Regions from separate parts of the Mesorhizobium shangrilense genome, predicted to be linked through region 1. Evidence: predicted binding sites of a transcription regulator. Region 1 holds the regulator's gene; the other holds the start of a gene.
What was found. Region 1 encodes LexA, which represses DNA repair genes until DNA is damaged. Its sites were predicted from a motif close to TGTTCNNNNTGTGTTCNG; they were not measured.

Region 1 (7,598 bases):
CCTGGTCACGGCCATCAGCAACCGCGGCTTTGCCGTCGCGCCCGTGTCGCGGGCCGAACTTGAGGATCTGGCACGCGCAAGAATGGTTGTTGAGATCCCCCTGTTCCTGGAATCGATCGAGAAAGGTGGCAGTGCGTGGGAAGATGCGGTGGTCACCGCCCATTACCGGCTGTCGCGTTGCAAGACCGCGGTCGATGATCCTTCCGACGCGGCCGTCGACAGATGGGACGAGAACCATGAAGCTTTCCACGCGGCCCTGCTGAGTGCCGCAACATCGAGTTGGCTGTTGCGATTCCGCTCGACAATCTCGGATCAACTGCGCCGGCACCATCGCTTTCTTGGGCTCGCGCCGACGTTGCGGGCCGCCGCCGGCCTCAAGGATGGCTACGAAGAGGCAATGGACGCGCTGCGTGAGGCGATTGCAATCGAACACCACACTGCAATCATGGAAGCGGCGCTCGATCGTGACGTCGAACGGGCAAAGGCGCTGATGACCGCTCACGTCGGCTACACGCTGCATGTCTATGTCCACAGCGAAGACGTCGGTGCAAACAAATACGCGGCGCGTGCTGGCAGCCTGAAAGCTGTCGGCGGATGATTTCAGCGCCTCCGCGCCGTCCAACGCTTGACGAGATCGCTGCCGCCGGCGACCGGCTGGCTACCTGGTTGCCGCGAACGCCATTGCTGCGGGTCGATCTTGGCCGGGCCGATCAACGGATATTCCTCAAGCTCGAGACCTTGTCGCCCATCGGGGCCTTCAAGGTCAGGCCGGCGCTCAATGCCTTGCTCTCTCGCGACGCGGAGGCGCTGAGGCATGGCGTCGCGACCGTCAGTTCCGGCAACATGGCCTATGGCATGGCCTGGGCAGCAAGAGCGCTTGGCGTTCCAATGGCCGCCTACATGTATTCCGACGCCCCACGAACCAAGATTGACGGGGTTCGCCGCCTCGGCGGAGAGGTGCGTTTCGTCTCCCATGAGACCTGGTGGCGCTACATCACCGGCGTTGAACAACCGGACACCGATGAACTCCTCGTGAATCCCGTCACCGATCAGGCGGTGCTGGCGGGCAATGGCACGATCGGCCTGGAGATCGTCGAGGATCTGCCGGAGGTCGACTGCGTGCTGACACCCTATGGCGGCGGCGGCATGACAACCGGGGTCGCAAGCGCGCTCAAGGCACTGCGGCCGCAGGCGAAGGTCTTTGCGGTCGAGGACGAGAACGCGGCTCCAGTCACCGCCGCACTGGCAGCCGGGCGCATTGTCGAGATCAAGACACGACCGTCCTTCATCAAGAGCATTGGCGGACCGTCCCTGGTGCCCGCGCTATGGCCGTTGGCGAACCAGTCTATCGACGGAGCCATTGCCGTCAGCCTTGAGCAGGTAACGGACGCGATGCGGCTCCTGTTCTCGACCGCAAAGATCGTGGCCGAAGGCGCGGGCGCCGCATCGCTGGCCGCCGCCCTTTGCAGCGAGCACGCGACCGGCAATATCGTCTGCGTTATTTCAGGCGGAAACATTGATGCCGGCGCCTATGCGCAAGTGCTGGCCGGGGCAATCCCGCCTGCCTGAAATCCCGCCCTGGTTCACCCAAGACGATGAGCCTGATGTTCGCCCACTCGAGGCGGAGCAGTCTCTCTGCCCAAGGGGCCACTTGCGGCAGACCGGAAATGAGATTCCGCAATTGCCAATGGTTGGCAGTTTGGCTTCGTTTCGTTCACGTGCGGGCTAGGCAACCCGCGAGGCAAACCGCTTCGCAAATGGATTATTTTCCGTTGTCCGGGCGACGAGGCGAGGACTGCTGTACGGTTGCGCAAGAGGCAAAAAACGAAATGATTTCAATTTGGCCAAGCCAAAATTTGGAACCACGGCCCGCTGTCGTGGTAACCGTCGCGGGCATTGCATGGTTTCCACCCTCTGAACATATTCATTAAACTTTAAACGGTTGCGGAACACAACTGGAACAGATAGTGTTTGTTCTGGGTTTGTTTTTCTGATTCTGGTTTCAGATCCCGTCTTCGAATCCCTTGGGGGCCGCCATGCTGACGCGCAAGCAACATGAACTTCTGATGTTCATCCATGAACGGCTGAAGGAAAGCGGAATTCCCCCGTCGTTCGACGAAATGAAGGAAGCGCTCGACCTCGCTTCCAAGTCCGGAATTCACCGGCTGATCACTGCGCTGGAAGAGCGCGGGTTCATTCGCCGGCTACCCAACAGGGCTCGTGCGCTGGAAGTGCTGCGTCTTCCCGATTCCATTGCACCCGGCCTCAACGCGGCGCGCAAATTTTCACCGAGCGTCATCCAGGGCAGCCTGGGTCGACAGATCAAGCCAGCCCCCACCCGCATGCCTTCCGCTGGCAATGACGATGACGCGGTCTCCGCGATATCCATCCCGGTGATGGGCCGCATCGCCGCCGGTGTGCCGATCGATGCCATCCAGCACCAGACCCATTCCATCTCGGTGCCGCCAGACATGATCATGGGCGGCGACCACTATGCGCTGGAGGTCAAGGGCGATTCGATGATCGAGGCTGGCATCTTCGACGGCGATACTGTCATCATCCGCAACGCCGACACCGCAAGTCCCGGCGAGATCGTCGTGGCGCTGGTCGACGATGAAGAAGCGACGCTGAAACGCTTCCGCCGCAAAGGCGCCTCGATCGCCTTGGAGGCCGCCAACCCTGCCTACGAAACCCGGATCTTCGGACCCGACCGCGTCAAGGTGCAAGGCAAGCTCGTCGGACTGATCCGGCGTTATTGAGCCGGCGCAGCAACGGGTTTGTCGGGCTTGCGATAGGGCGGCAGCCCCCTCGCCTCGCGTGAGAATTTTCGTTGCTGGTGCCAAGGCCGGTACGGTCTGTCGACCGCGAAGCTTATTTTCGGTCGCGAAGTCGCTGATTGCGGGTCGAAGAAGACGGCGGCACTTCCCGTGCGGGCGAGTTGTCGTTTGGTGACGACGAGGACCGTCGGATTGCGGCAAGGGTCGTAGCCTGTCGCGTCGTTGATGACGATCAGATCAGCAAAACGACAGGCTTTCCAAGCTTTCTTGCGATCCTCCACATAAACAACGATCGCGCCGGACGGGTGTCGGGCAACGCATAGATCGTCACTGCAATAGAATGAGAATGGCGCGCCCGGCGGCAGATCAGCGGCATCAGCGATGTCGAATTGTGGATCGCTTTGGCCGAAGCTCTCCGGCTTGATGATGGTTTCGGATTGCAGCGCACGCTTCCAGTTGTCCGCCGTGAATTCGTTGGGGCGCTCGCGGCTCACTGCAAGTTCGCCACCGCCGATCGGCAACGCCACCAGCCGCGCATCTTCCGAAATCAGTACATCCGGCGCGCGCGTGTCGGAAATCGTCAGCAGGCCGGCAAGCGCGAAAGGCAGTGACGCCAGCCGCAGCCAGGTTGTCGCCATCGTCGCGATGATCAGGGCGACTGTCACCAGCAAGACCGATTGCAGCGAAATCAACCCGACCGCGTCGATCGGCGAACGTTCAGAGAACCAGGCTGACAGCGCGATCATCGCTGTCAGCCCCTTGCCCATGACATAGAGGAACGGCCCATCCGCTCCGAATGGCATGGCCAGCGAACTGAAGACCGCAAAGGGCATGACGATCACCGACACGATCGGCATGATGGCCAGATTGGCAAACAGGCTGAACGGTGACACCCGCTGGAAATGCCAGATCGCAAAGAGTGCCGTCGCGCTTCCAGCTATGATGGACGTCATGGCGAGGCCTCCGGTCGCCAGCAGCAGTTTTCGCATGAGGAAGCCGGGCAGAGATCGTCGCGGCGGCGGCGTGCTGACCTTGCGCGCGCGATAGTCGGACCAGCCGGCATAGGCACCAACGAGAGCAGCGGTCGCCGCAAAGGACATCTGGAAACTGGGGCCGACCACCTCGTGCGGCGAGACGACGATAACGGCAATGGCTGAGATTGCGAGATTGCGTATGGTCAATGCCGCCCGATCGAACAGCACAGCGACAAGCATGACCGAAAGCATGATGAAACTGCGCTCAGCCGCGACCACAATGCCGGAAATCACGAGAAAGGCGGCGATCGAGACAAGCGCGGCCGCGGCTGCGTATTTCTTGACCGGACGGCGCGAGGAGAAATCCGGAAACAAGGCGAATGAACCGCGCAGCAGCAGCATGATCGTGCCGGCAACCAGCGCCATGTGAAGTCCTGAAATGGAGATGACATGATAGATGCCGGTGCGCCGCATCGCCTCGTTGATCTCTTCGGGGATTCCGGCACGAACGCCGACGATAAGCGCGGCGGCAATCTCGCCCTCGGCGCCACCGATGCTGGTGCGGATATGATCGGCGATGGTTTCGCGCGCGTTTTCGATCGACGACCCAAGCCGCGCCGCAAACGGCATATCGTCGGAAGGAACGATCGTCGGATTGCTGAGGAAGAAGCCGCTGGCGCCAATGCCGGTGAAATAGCTGTCAAACGAGAAGTCATAACTGTCCGGACGGACCGGACCGGTGGGTGGCAACAGCCGAACATAGCCCGCGACTTGGGAACCGGCGGTCATGTCGGAGGGTATTTTTCGCGCGGAAAGGCGGACCCGTTCGGGCGCGTAGCGCAGGGTCGGTCTTGTCGTCGAGAGAACATCGATCGTCAGCCGGACGCGGCCATTCGGCATCTGGTCGAGCGAGACGACACGCCCCGTCAGTCGCGTCGAGATTTCGGAACCGAGGATCTGCGTTCCGGCGCGCCATGTCTCAACCTTGGCGGCAAGCACACCCAGCGCGCAAAGCAGCGCCATCATGAAACACAAATGGGTTTTGCGGTAGGATCGCGAGACGAATGCGCATGATGCCGCCAGGAAAACGACAGCGACAATCTTCGGAAAACCGGGTTCCTCACCCAGCGAAAAGTATCCGATCACGCCGAGTGCAAGGAATACCGGCACCAACAGAAAGGCAACGCCGCGATCAAGCTCAAGGTTGGCTGCGGACACCACCATGCCGCGGAAACCGGATAACGAAAGGCGGCCGAACTGCCGGTGCAAACGCACGACAGCACCGGCCTCCGGAACTGGATTTGCCGAGGGTATGGCAGGAGGCGCACGATCGTCACCGGGACGCGATAGGGGTGGCGCCACCGGCGTCGGCGGAACCGCCACGGTGGGTGCAAATAGTAACCATTCGCTGACGCCGGTGACGGCATCCTCGCTCTCGTCGGTACCCCGGCTTCCTCCAGCCATCGGGTCTGCCCCTTGCGCCCTCGACCTCCTATGCTACATGAACGCGCAACGCGCGAAAGTCCGCGAAACCAGACAAGCCTCACACGCCTTCCGAGAGTCCCATGTCCGACAAGGTCATCACACGCTTTGCTCCCTCGCCCACCGGCTACCTGCATATTGGTGGCGCCCGCACGGCGCTGTTCAACTGGCTGTATGCCAAGCATACCGGCGGCACGATGGTGCTGCGTATCGAGGATACCGACCGCGAACGTTCCAGCGACGCGGCGACGGCGGCCATTCTCGATGGGCTCACCTGGCTCGGCCTTTCCTGGGATGGTGAGGCCGTGTCGCAATTCGAGCGCGCGCCGCGCCACCGCGAGGTGGCAGAAGAGCTCGTGCGCATGGGCAAGGCCTACTACAGCTACGAGACACCCGCCGAGCTCGAGGCGATGCGCGAGGCGGCGCGTGCCAAGGGTCTGCCGCCGCGCTACAATGGCCAGTGGCGCGACCGCGCCCCGTCCGAGGCACCTCCCGGCGTCAAGGGCGCCATCCGCATCAAGGCGCCGACTGAGGGCGAAACCGTGGTGCACGACCGCGTGCAGGGCGAGGTACGATTCCCCAACAAGGATCTCGACGATTTCATCATCCTGCGCTCGGACGGCAATCCGACCTACATGCATGCCGTCGTCGTCGATGACCACGACATGGGCGTCACCCATATCATCCGTGGTGACGATCACCTGACCAATGCCGCCCGCCAGACCGTGATCTACAACGCCATGGGCTGGGACGTGCCGTCGATGTCGCACATCCCGCTGATCCATGGCGCCGATGGCGCCAAGCTGTCGAAGCGGCATGGTGCGCTCGGCGTCGAAGCCTATCGTGCCATGGGTTATCTGCCCGAGGCTCTTCTCAACTACCTGGCGCGCCTCGGCTGGAGCCACGGCGATGACGAGATCATGTCCATCAAGGACATGATCTCCTGGTTCGACATCGGCGACGTCAACAAGGGCGCTGCCCGCTTCGACTTCGCCAAGCTCGAGGCGATCAACGGCGCGCACATGCGTCGCATGGCCGATGCCGAACTGTTCGATATCTTCATTGCCACCTTGCCCTATCTCGAGGGCGGTCCGGCAATGGCCGCACGCCTGGACGACCACAACAAGGCGCAACTGCTGACCGCATTGCCGGGCTTGAAGGAGCGCGCCAAGACGTTGGTCGAACTGGTCGATGGCGCAGCCTTCCTGTTTGCCACACGGCCGCTGCCGATCGACGACAAGGCCGCACTGGTGCTCAATGACGACGCCCGCAAGATTCTACGGGGCGCTCACGAAGCTTTGAACGCGCTTACGGGCGACTGGACGGCGGCCACGGTGGAGGCCGCGATTCGCGACTACGCACTGGCCGGCGGTCACAAGTTAGGGGCTGTGGCCCAACCGTTGCGCGCTGCACTGACCGGGAAAAGCACTTCGCCGGGAGTGTTCGACGTGCTTGCAGTGCTCGGGCGCGAGGAGAGCCTGGCGCGCATAGCGGATCAAATCGATTAGGAGCAAACTGGCCCAAGAAGATTGGCATTGAAAGGCGCGTTTCGCAGTGCAACATTAGGCCTTGGCCCAATCTGGCACGCACCCCCCAAAATGCGGTGGCGAATACGCGCATTCCGGTGATTTCGACGTGTCGCTTTGCAGAATTTGCCTTTGCCGGCATGAGGAAACAAGAAGGAGTTTGCAATGACCGAAGCTGCGACAAAACTGGAATTTGGCGGCAAAACCCAAGAGGCTACGGCAAAGCTTGAATTCGCGGGCAAGACTCATGAATTCAAGGTGCGAAGCGGCTCTGTCGGTCCCGATGTCATCGACATCGCCACGCTCTACAGCACCACCGGCGCCTTCACCTACGATCCCGGCTTCACCTCGACGGCAAGCTGCGAGTCGGAAATCACCTTCATCGACGGCGACGCCGGCATCCTCCTTCATCGCGGCTATCCGATCGACCAGTTGGCCGAACATGGTGACTTCCTCGAGGTCTGCTATCTCCTGCTCTACGGCGAATTGCCGACCAAGGCGCAGAAGGACGATTTCGACTACCGCGTGACGCGCCACACCATGGTGCACGAGCAGATGTCGCGCTTCTTCACCGGCTTCCGCCGCGATGCGCACCCGATGGCTGTCATGTGCGGCGTGGTCGGCGCCCTGTCGGCCTTCTACCACGACTCCACCGACATCTCCGACCCGTACCAGCGCATGATTGCCTCCATGCGGCTGATTGCCAAGATGCCGACGATCGCGGCCATGGCCTACAAATACCACATCGGCCAGCCCTTCATTTATCCGAAGAACGAGCTGAACTTCGCCGCCAACTTCCTGCATATGTGCTTTGCCGTGCCGTGCGAGGAATACAAGAT
Region 2 (7,598 bases), 490 kb from region 1:
GCATCGTTTTGAAGCGGGCACGCCGCCTATCGTCCAGGCGATCGGACTGGGTGCCGCGCTCGACTACATGGAAAGTGTCGGCCGCGACCGCATCGCCGCGCATGAGGCCGATCTGAAGGACTATGCCCATGAGCGGCTGCGCGCCATCAACTCGCTGCGCATCTTCGGCGACGCCCCGGGCAAGGGCGCCATCATCTCCTTCGAACTGCAAGGTATTCATGCCCATGACGTGTCGATGGTGATAGACAGGCAGGGCGTTGCAGTCCGCGCCGGCACGCATTGCGCCCAGCCGCTGTTGAAACGGTTTGGCGTAACCTCCACATGCAGGGCATCGTTCGGCATGTATAATACCAGGGCCGAAGTCGACGCTTTGGCCGAGGCGCTTGAAAAAGCGCGAAAGTTTTTTGGGTGACGACCATGGATGATGCGACCATCGCTGCAGAGACCGCTCCGGAAACGGCAGCCAACCCGCTGGTTTCCGCCTCGGCCATTCCGGCCGACGAACTGGCACGGCTGACCGACGACATCGTCTCGGCGCTGAAGACGGTCTACGACCCGGAAATCCCCGCCGACATCTACGAACTCGGCCTCATCTACAAGATCGACATCGAGGACGACCGCTCGGTCAAGATCGACATGACGCTGACCGCTCCCGGCTGTCCGGTCGCCGGCGAAATGCCCGGCTGGGTGGAGAATGCCGTTGGCGCTGTCGAAGGCGTGTCCGGCGTTGAGGTCAACATGACCTTCGATCCGCCCTGGTCGCCTGACCGCATGTCGGAAGAGGCGCAAGTCGCGGTTGGCTGGTACTAGCGTCGAGCCGGACAATGGTTGGTACACTTGCGCCAGTAGTAAAACTTCACCATTTTAGGTGAGGAATCATTCGGCAGGCCTTGAACCTGCATGGAATGGAGAAGGAAGAAGATGGGACGCTTCGCCGTCATCACGATGACCGAAAAGGCCGCCGACCGGGTGCGCGAGATTGTCGCGACCCGAGAAAATGCGCATGGCATTCGCCTGGGCATCAAGAAGGGCGGCTGCGCCGGCATGGAATACACGGTCGATCTGGTGACCGAGCCCAACACCAAGGACGACCACATCGAGCGCGACGGCGCGCATGTCTATGTCGCTCCCGAGGCAGCCCTTTTCCTGTTCGGCACCGAAATGGACTTCGAGCAGACGACACTGCGCACCGGCTTCACCTTCCACAACCCGAACCAGAGTTCGGCCTGCGGCTGCGGCGAATCTGTCGAACTGAAGCCTGCCGATCTCAAGGCGCTGGCAGAGGCACGCACTTCAGCCTGATTTTCCTTCGCCCCGTTTACGGGGAGAAGGTGGCCCGAAGGGCCGGATGAGGGGCCGAGCAGGCCCTGCAGTGTTCGCGCTGCCCCCATATGCCTGCCGGCATCTTCTCCCGTAAACGGGGCGAAGACAGTCACTCCACCCACATTCCCGTCCGTTTGTGCCAGTCGGCGATCGATTCTTCCGGGTAGACATCGAACGTCTTGTCGCCTTTGCCGACCACTGGTTCGACCCAGTTCGCCTTGTATTTCAACATCAGATGCACTCGGCTCGGCGGAATGGGCAGATCATTGTCGACTGCCGAAGCGAAGGGATGCACCAACTCGGGCCATGTCGGATCGTAGAGCCACAGCGCCGATCCGCATTTCCGGCAGAAATTCCGCTCGCCGGATGATATCTCGCAATGCGGATGTTCGTCGTCTTCGATCTTTGCCCGATAGACGCCGATGTTTCTCTTTCCCCGGATGTTCAAGGTTTCGCTGTCGGCGCCCAGATTGATGGCGAAGCCGCCGCCACCCTGCTGTTTGCGGCAGATCGAGCAGTAGCAGAGCATGAACGGCGCCGGCGTATGGCTTTCCACTTCGAAGCGCACGGCATTGCACCGGCAGGAACCCTTGAGCAGAAGCGGCATGGCAAAACTCCGGTGAATTCCCGTCAACTTGTCAGCATCGTTTTGGTTGCGACGATGACAGGGCTTAAACCCGGTGACATGATCGCCGGATGGACAATGAACGCATAGAAGAACTTTTCCAGAGCCTCGGCTCGGTCAGCATCAGAAAACTGTTTGGCGGCAAGGGCATCTACTCGGACGGCGTCATCGTCGCCATCGTGCTGCGCGGCGAATTGATGCTGAAGGCGGATGAGCAGAGCGCCGGCGATTTCGAAGCCGCCGGCTGCGTGCAGTGGACCTATACTGGCTCCCGCCACGGCAAGCTGGTCTCCATGCCCTATTGGAGCGTTCCCGACAGTGCCTTTGACGATCCCGATGAGATGGCGATGTGGGCGCGCCGGGCCTATGAGGCTGGGCGGCGGGCGGGGAAGTAGATTCCCACAAGCGCCAGGCGGCCCCCTCATCCGGCCGCTTTGCGGCCACCTTCTTCCCGAGGGGAGAAGAGGTCGATGTCGGCGCTGCAAACTCCTCTCCCCAAGGGGAGAGGTCGGATTGCCCTGAATTGCTCTTTGCAATTCGGTCTTGGCAATCCGGGTGAGGGGGCCTTCGCTGCGAACCTACAGCGCCTTCGCAATTCTCGCCGCCAGCCGCGCATTGTTCTCGACCAGCGCGATGTTGGTCTTCAGGCTGCGGCCGCCGGTCAGTTCGAGGATCTTCGACAGCAGGAACGGCGTCACCGCCTTGCCGGTGATGTTCTGCGCCACTGCGGCCTTCTGCGCCGCTTCGATATAGCCCGCCATCTCGCCGGCGGGGATTTCGTGGTTCTCCGGCACCGGATTGGCGATCAGCACGCCGCCGCCAAGCCCGAGCGCCTGTCGGGTCTTGTAGAAATGCGCGATGTCTTCTGGCGTATGCAGGGTCAGCGGCGCGCGGAAGGGCGAATGGCGCGACCAGAAGGCCGGCATCGTCTCGCAGCCATGGCCGACAACCGGCACGCCGCGCGTCTCCAGCACCTCGAGCGTCTTTTCGATGTCGAGGATCGCCTTGGCGCCGGCCGACACGACGATGACAGGCGTGCGCGCCAGTTCGTCAAGGTCGGCGGAGATGTCAAAGCTCTTCTCGGCGCCCTTGTGCACGCCGCCAATGCCGCCGGTGGCGAACACTTTTATCCCGACCATATGGGCAGCGATCATAGTGGCGGCGACTGTTGTGCCGCCGGTGCGTCCCTGCGCGACCGCGAAGCCGAGATCGGCGCGCGACAGCTTCATCGCGTCGCCGGTCATCGCCAGCGACTCCCGCTCGCCATCCGAAAGCCCGATCTTGATGCGGCCAGCGACCACGGCGATCGTCGCCGGCACGGCGCCGCCATCGCTGATGATCTTTTCGACATCGGCCGCCATGGCGCCATTGTCGGGGTAGGGCATGCCGTGGGTGATGATGGTGCTTTCCAGCGCCACCACTGGCCGGCCGGCGGCGAGTGCCTCCGCTACCGGCGCGTGAATATCGATGAAGGGGCGGGCGGTCTCTGGGGTCATGTTATCTCCAATCCGAAGTGCCAGGCGTCCATACAGGACGCGTAAGCAGACTTCAGCACTGTGAATTTGCCGGTCTCATGCCACTTCCTGCGCATCGGGCACAAGGGCCAGTGCTGCGGCAAAGCTGGCTGCATTGAAATCCGGAACGGCATTGGCGCTTTCGATCGCGAGTGTCGCAGCCGCGATGCCTTCACGCAACGCAGCACGCAACGGCACGCCATGCAACAGTGCTGCAACTGTCGTACCTGCCAGCGCGTCGCCGGCGCCGGTCACATCCGTAACCTTTCTCGGAGGCGGCGGCAGGATCGAGAAGGTGCCGGCCTGGTCGAAGCCGAGCATCGGATTGCCGCCCGCTGTTACCACGCCGCTTTTGAGCCCCGCACGTCGCAGGCCGTCGACGATGCCTTGTTCTGCCGTACCGGCGCCCACGCCGGCCAGGGCGAGCGCCTCGCGGCGGTTCATGAATACGACAGCCAATCTGTCGAGCACAGGCATCAACCGCACGATCTTGGCCGGTGAAATGGCAATCGCGAAAATCGGCTTGCCGGCGGCAAGCGATGCCAGCCGCTCCAGCGCGGTTGACGGCAGGTTCGCGTCGCAGAAGACGGCATCGGCGGCGTTGATGGCCTCGCGTACCTTGGCGCGGCGGATTTGCTTGGGAAACGCCAGATCGTACAGCGCCATGTCGGCAAAGCCGACGATCAGCTCGCCGTCACGATCGAGCAGCGCCGTATAGCTCGGCGTCGTCCGGTCGAGGAAAACCGCGGAAAGATCGATAATACCCGCCCTGTCGATGGCCGCTGACACCGTCTCGGCCGCGGCGTCGCCGCCGCGCACGGAAAGCAGCGACGCCGATACGCCGCGCCGCACGGTGCTTCGCAAGGCATTGAAGACGCCGCCGCCGACATCCTCGCGCATCGTGCCGGGGTTTGAAGCGGCGGGCACATAGTCTCCCGAAACCTGACCGCGCCGGTCGATGTGGGCGCCGCCTATCGCAAGGATTTTCGGGGATTTCACCATGCTGGCCATGTGACCTTTCTGTTTGCGCGGCTCGGACATTAATGCATGTCGCGCCCCAAGTGCGCGGCCCGACGCGTTCTAGATCGCCCGGCGCAACCTCGCAACCGAAGGTGCGATTCGGAAGAACGCGGATTGGGCCAGCGTCGGTCAGACCGGGCAGGCTTGGGCCAAAATTATGAAACAAAAATGGAACATGTGGAGATAACGATGTATTTTCAGAGAGTTAGAGGCTCTTGCCAAATGAGAACAAAAAAGGTACAAAGCAACAGGGATAACGGATTGTCCGGCCTTCATTGACGACCAAGGGGTGATGTATCATGGCTCAGAATACTTTGCGGCTTGTAGAGGATAAGGCAGTGGACAAATCAAAGGCTCTGGATGCGGCGCTGTCGCAAATCGAGCGGGCTTTCGGCAAGGGCTCGATCATGCGGCTCGGCGCGAACGAGCAGGTCGTCGAGATCGAGACCGTGCCGACCGGCTCGCTTGGCCTCGACATCGCGCTTGGCGTCGGCGGCCTGCCGCGCGGCCGCATCATTGAAATCTATGGGCCGGAAAGCTCGGGCAAAACGACGCTGGCGCTGCACACCGTTGCCGAAGCCCAGAAGAAGGGCGGCATCTGCGCCTTCGTCGATGCCGAGCACGCGCTTGACCCGGTCTATGCCCGCAAGCTCGGCGTCGATCTGGAGAACCTTTTGATCTCGCAGCCTGACACTGGCGAGCAGGCGCTGGAAATCTGCGACACGCTGGTGCGTTCCGGAGCCATCGACGTGCTGGTGGTCGATTCGGTCGCGGCGCTGACGCCGCGCGCCGAAATCGAGGGCGAGATGGGCGATTCGCTGCCGGGCCTGCAGGCCCGGCTGATGAGCCAGGCACTGCGCAAGCTGACCGCCTCGATCTCGCGCTCCAACACCATGGTCATCTTCATCAACCAGATCCGCATGAAGATCGGCGTCATGTTCGGTTCGCCCGAAACCACCACGGGTGGCAACGCGCTGAAATTCTATGCTTCGGTGCGCCTCGACATCCGCCGCATCGGCTCGGTCAAGGATCGCGACGAGGTCGTCGGCAACCAGACCCGCGTCAAGGTGGTCAAGAACAAGCTGGCGCCGCCCTTCAAGGTGGTCGAGTTCGACATCATGTACGGCGAAGGCGTCTCCAAGACCGGCGAACTGGTCGATCTCGGCGTCAAGGCCGGCGTGGTCGAGAAGTCGGGCGCCTGGTTCTCCTACAATTCGCAGCGTCTGGGCCAGGGTCGCGAGAACGCGAAACTGTTCCTGCGCGACAATCCCGATACGGCGCGCGAGATCGAGCTTGCACTCAGGCAAAATGCCGGTCTGATTGCGGAAAAATTCCTCGAGAATGGCGGCTCGGAAGGTGGCGACGACGGTTTCGAGGATGAAGCCGGCGCGATGTAGCCTGCAAGCAATGCCTGCAAGCACATATTGAGTTCGTGTATTCCCGTTTGAGTTTGCGTATTAATGCGTTTCAAGCCGCCGGCCTTAGGGTCGGCGGTTTTGCGTTTTGGCCGATTCGAACCGCTGGGGACGGGCGCGATCTGGACCCATTTCGTGTTTCTGGACAGGGTGCGGCGTGATCGCTAAAAGGCCAAAGTCTATCTTCTAAAGACGCAAAGCCCATTTTCCGCCGGCGGGCCGGCGGTTCTCTCGAAAAGGCAGCATTCATGAGTGGCGTGAACGAGATCCGGTCGACATTTCTCGACTACTTCCGCAAGGAGGGTCACGAGATCATCGCGTCGAGCCCGCTGGTGCCGCGCAACGATCCGACGCTGATGTTCACCAACGCCGGCATGGTGCAGTTCAAGAACGTCTTCACCGGTCTCGAGAAGCGGCCCTATTCGCGTGCCTCGACCGCCCAGAAGAGCGTTCGCGCCGGCGGCAAGCACAACGACCTCGACAATGTCGGCTACACAGCGCGCCACCTGACCTTCTTCGAGATGCTCGGCAATTTCTCCTTTGGCGACTATTTCAAGGAGCGCGCCATCGAGCTTGCCTGGAACCTGATCACCAAGGAATTCGGGCTGAACAAGGACAAGCTGCTGGTCACTGTCTATCACACGGATGACGAGGCTGCCGGCTTCTGGAAGAAGATTGCCGGCTTCTCCGACGACCGCATCATTCGCATTGCCACATCAGACAATTTCTGGGCGATGGGCGACACCGGACCTTGCGGGCCGTGCTCGGAGATCTTCATCGATCGGGGCGAACACATCTGGGGCGGCCCTCCCGGCAGCCCGGAAGAGGACGGCGACCGGTTCCTTGAATTCTGGAACCTGGTGTTCATGCAGTATGAACAGGTGACGAAGGACGAGCGCATCGATCTGCCGCGTCCGTCGATCGACACCGGCATGGGCCTGGAGCGCATGGCGTCCATCCTGCAGGGGGTGGAAAGCGTCTTCGAAACCGATCTGTTCCGTCATCTGATCGACGCGGCTTCATCCGCCATCGGGCACGGTCCCGACAAGGAGACGGTCGCGTCCTACCGTGTCATTGCGGATCATCTGCGCTCGTCCTCCTTCCTGGTCGCCGATGGCGTGCTGCCGTCGAACGAAGGCCGTGGTTATGTCCTTCGCCGCATCATGCGCCGCGCCATGCGTCACGCGCAGCTGCTCGGCGCCCGTGATCCGTTGATGTGGCGCCTGGTGCCGGCGCTGGTGCGTGAGATGGGCCAGGCCTATCCGGAACTGGTGCGCGGCGAACAACTGATCACCGAGACGCTGAAGCTCGAGGAAACGCGGTTCCGCAAGACGTTGGTGCGCGGCCTGGGCCTGCTTTCAGAGGCGACGGAAAAGCTGCATGCCGGTGACATGCTGGATGGTGAGACCGCCTTCAAGCTCTACGACACCTACGGATTCCCGCTCGATCTGACGCAAGACGCGCTGCGCCAGCGCAGCATCTCGGTCGATCTGGCCGGCTTCACCGATGCGATGGAGCGGCAGCGGGCCGAGGCGCGCGCTCACTGGGCGGGCTCCGGCGACGCGGCCACCGAGACGATCTGGTTCCCGGTGCGCGAGAAGGCGGGCGCCACCGAGTTCCTCGGCTACGAGACAGAGCAGGCGGAAGGCATCATCCAGGCGCTTGTCAGGGACGGCAAGACCGTAGACAGCGCCGGCAAGG

Region 2: recA (recombinase RecA) is a predicted target of LexA. The motif match lies at 4,641-4,658, and genes of this name have one in related genera.

Annotation. Positions count from the first base shown of each region.
Region 1 is NZ_JBEWSZ010000001.1:1,351,144-1,358,741, reverse strand. Features, by position in the region: gene ABVQ20_RS06865 (GntR family transcriptional regulator) at 1-598, shown strand, start outside; gene ABVQ20_RS06860 (pyridoxal-phosphate dependent enzyme) at 595-1,569, shown strand; gene lexA (transcriptional repressor LexA) at 2,037-2,759, shown strand; gene ABVQ20_RS06850 (ComEC/Rec2 family competence protein) at 2,753-5,215, opposite strand; gene gltX (glutamate--tRNA ligase) at 5,317-6,741, shown strand; gene gltA (citrate synthase) at 6,925-7,598, shown strand, end outside.
Region 2 is NZ_JBEWSZ010000001.1:1,839,977-1,847,574, reverse strand. Features, by position in the region: gene ABVQ20_RS09400 (cysteine desulfurase) at 1-412, shown strand, start outside; gene ABVQ20_RS09395 (SUF system Fe-S cluster assembly protein) at 418-810, shown strand; gene sufA (Fe-S cluster assembly scaffold SufA) at 922-1,302, shown strand; gene ABVQ20_RS09385 (GFA family protein) at 1,433-1,930, opposite strand; gene ABVQ20_RS09380 (TfoX/Sxy family protein) at 2,020-2,343, shown strand; gene ABVQ20_RS09375 (pseudouridine-5'-phosphate glycosidase) at 2,527-3,444, opposite strand; gene ABVQ20_RS09370 (carbohydrate kinase family protein) at 3,520-4,464, opposite strand; gene recA (recombinase RecA) at 4,782-5,879, shown strand; gene alaS (alanine--tRNA ligase) at 6,146-7,598, shown strand, end outside.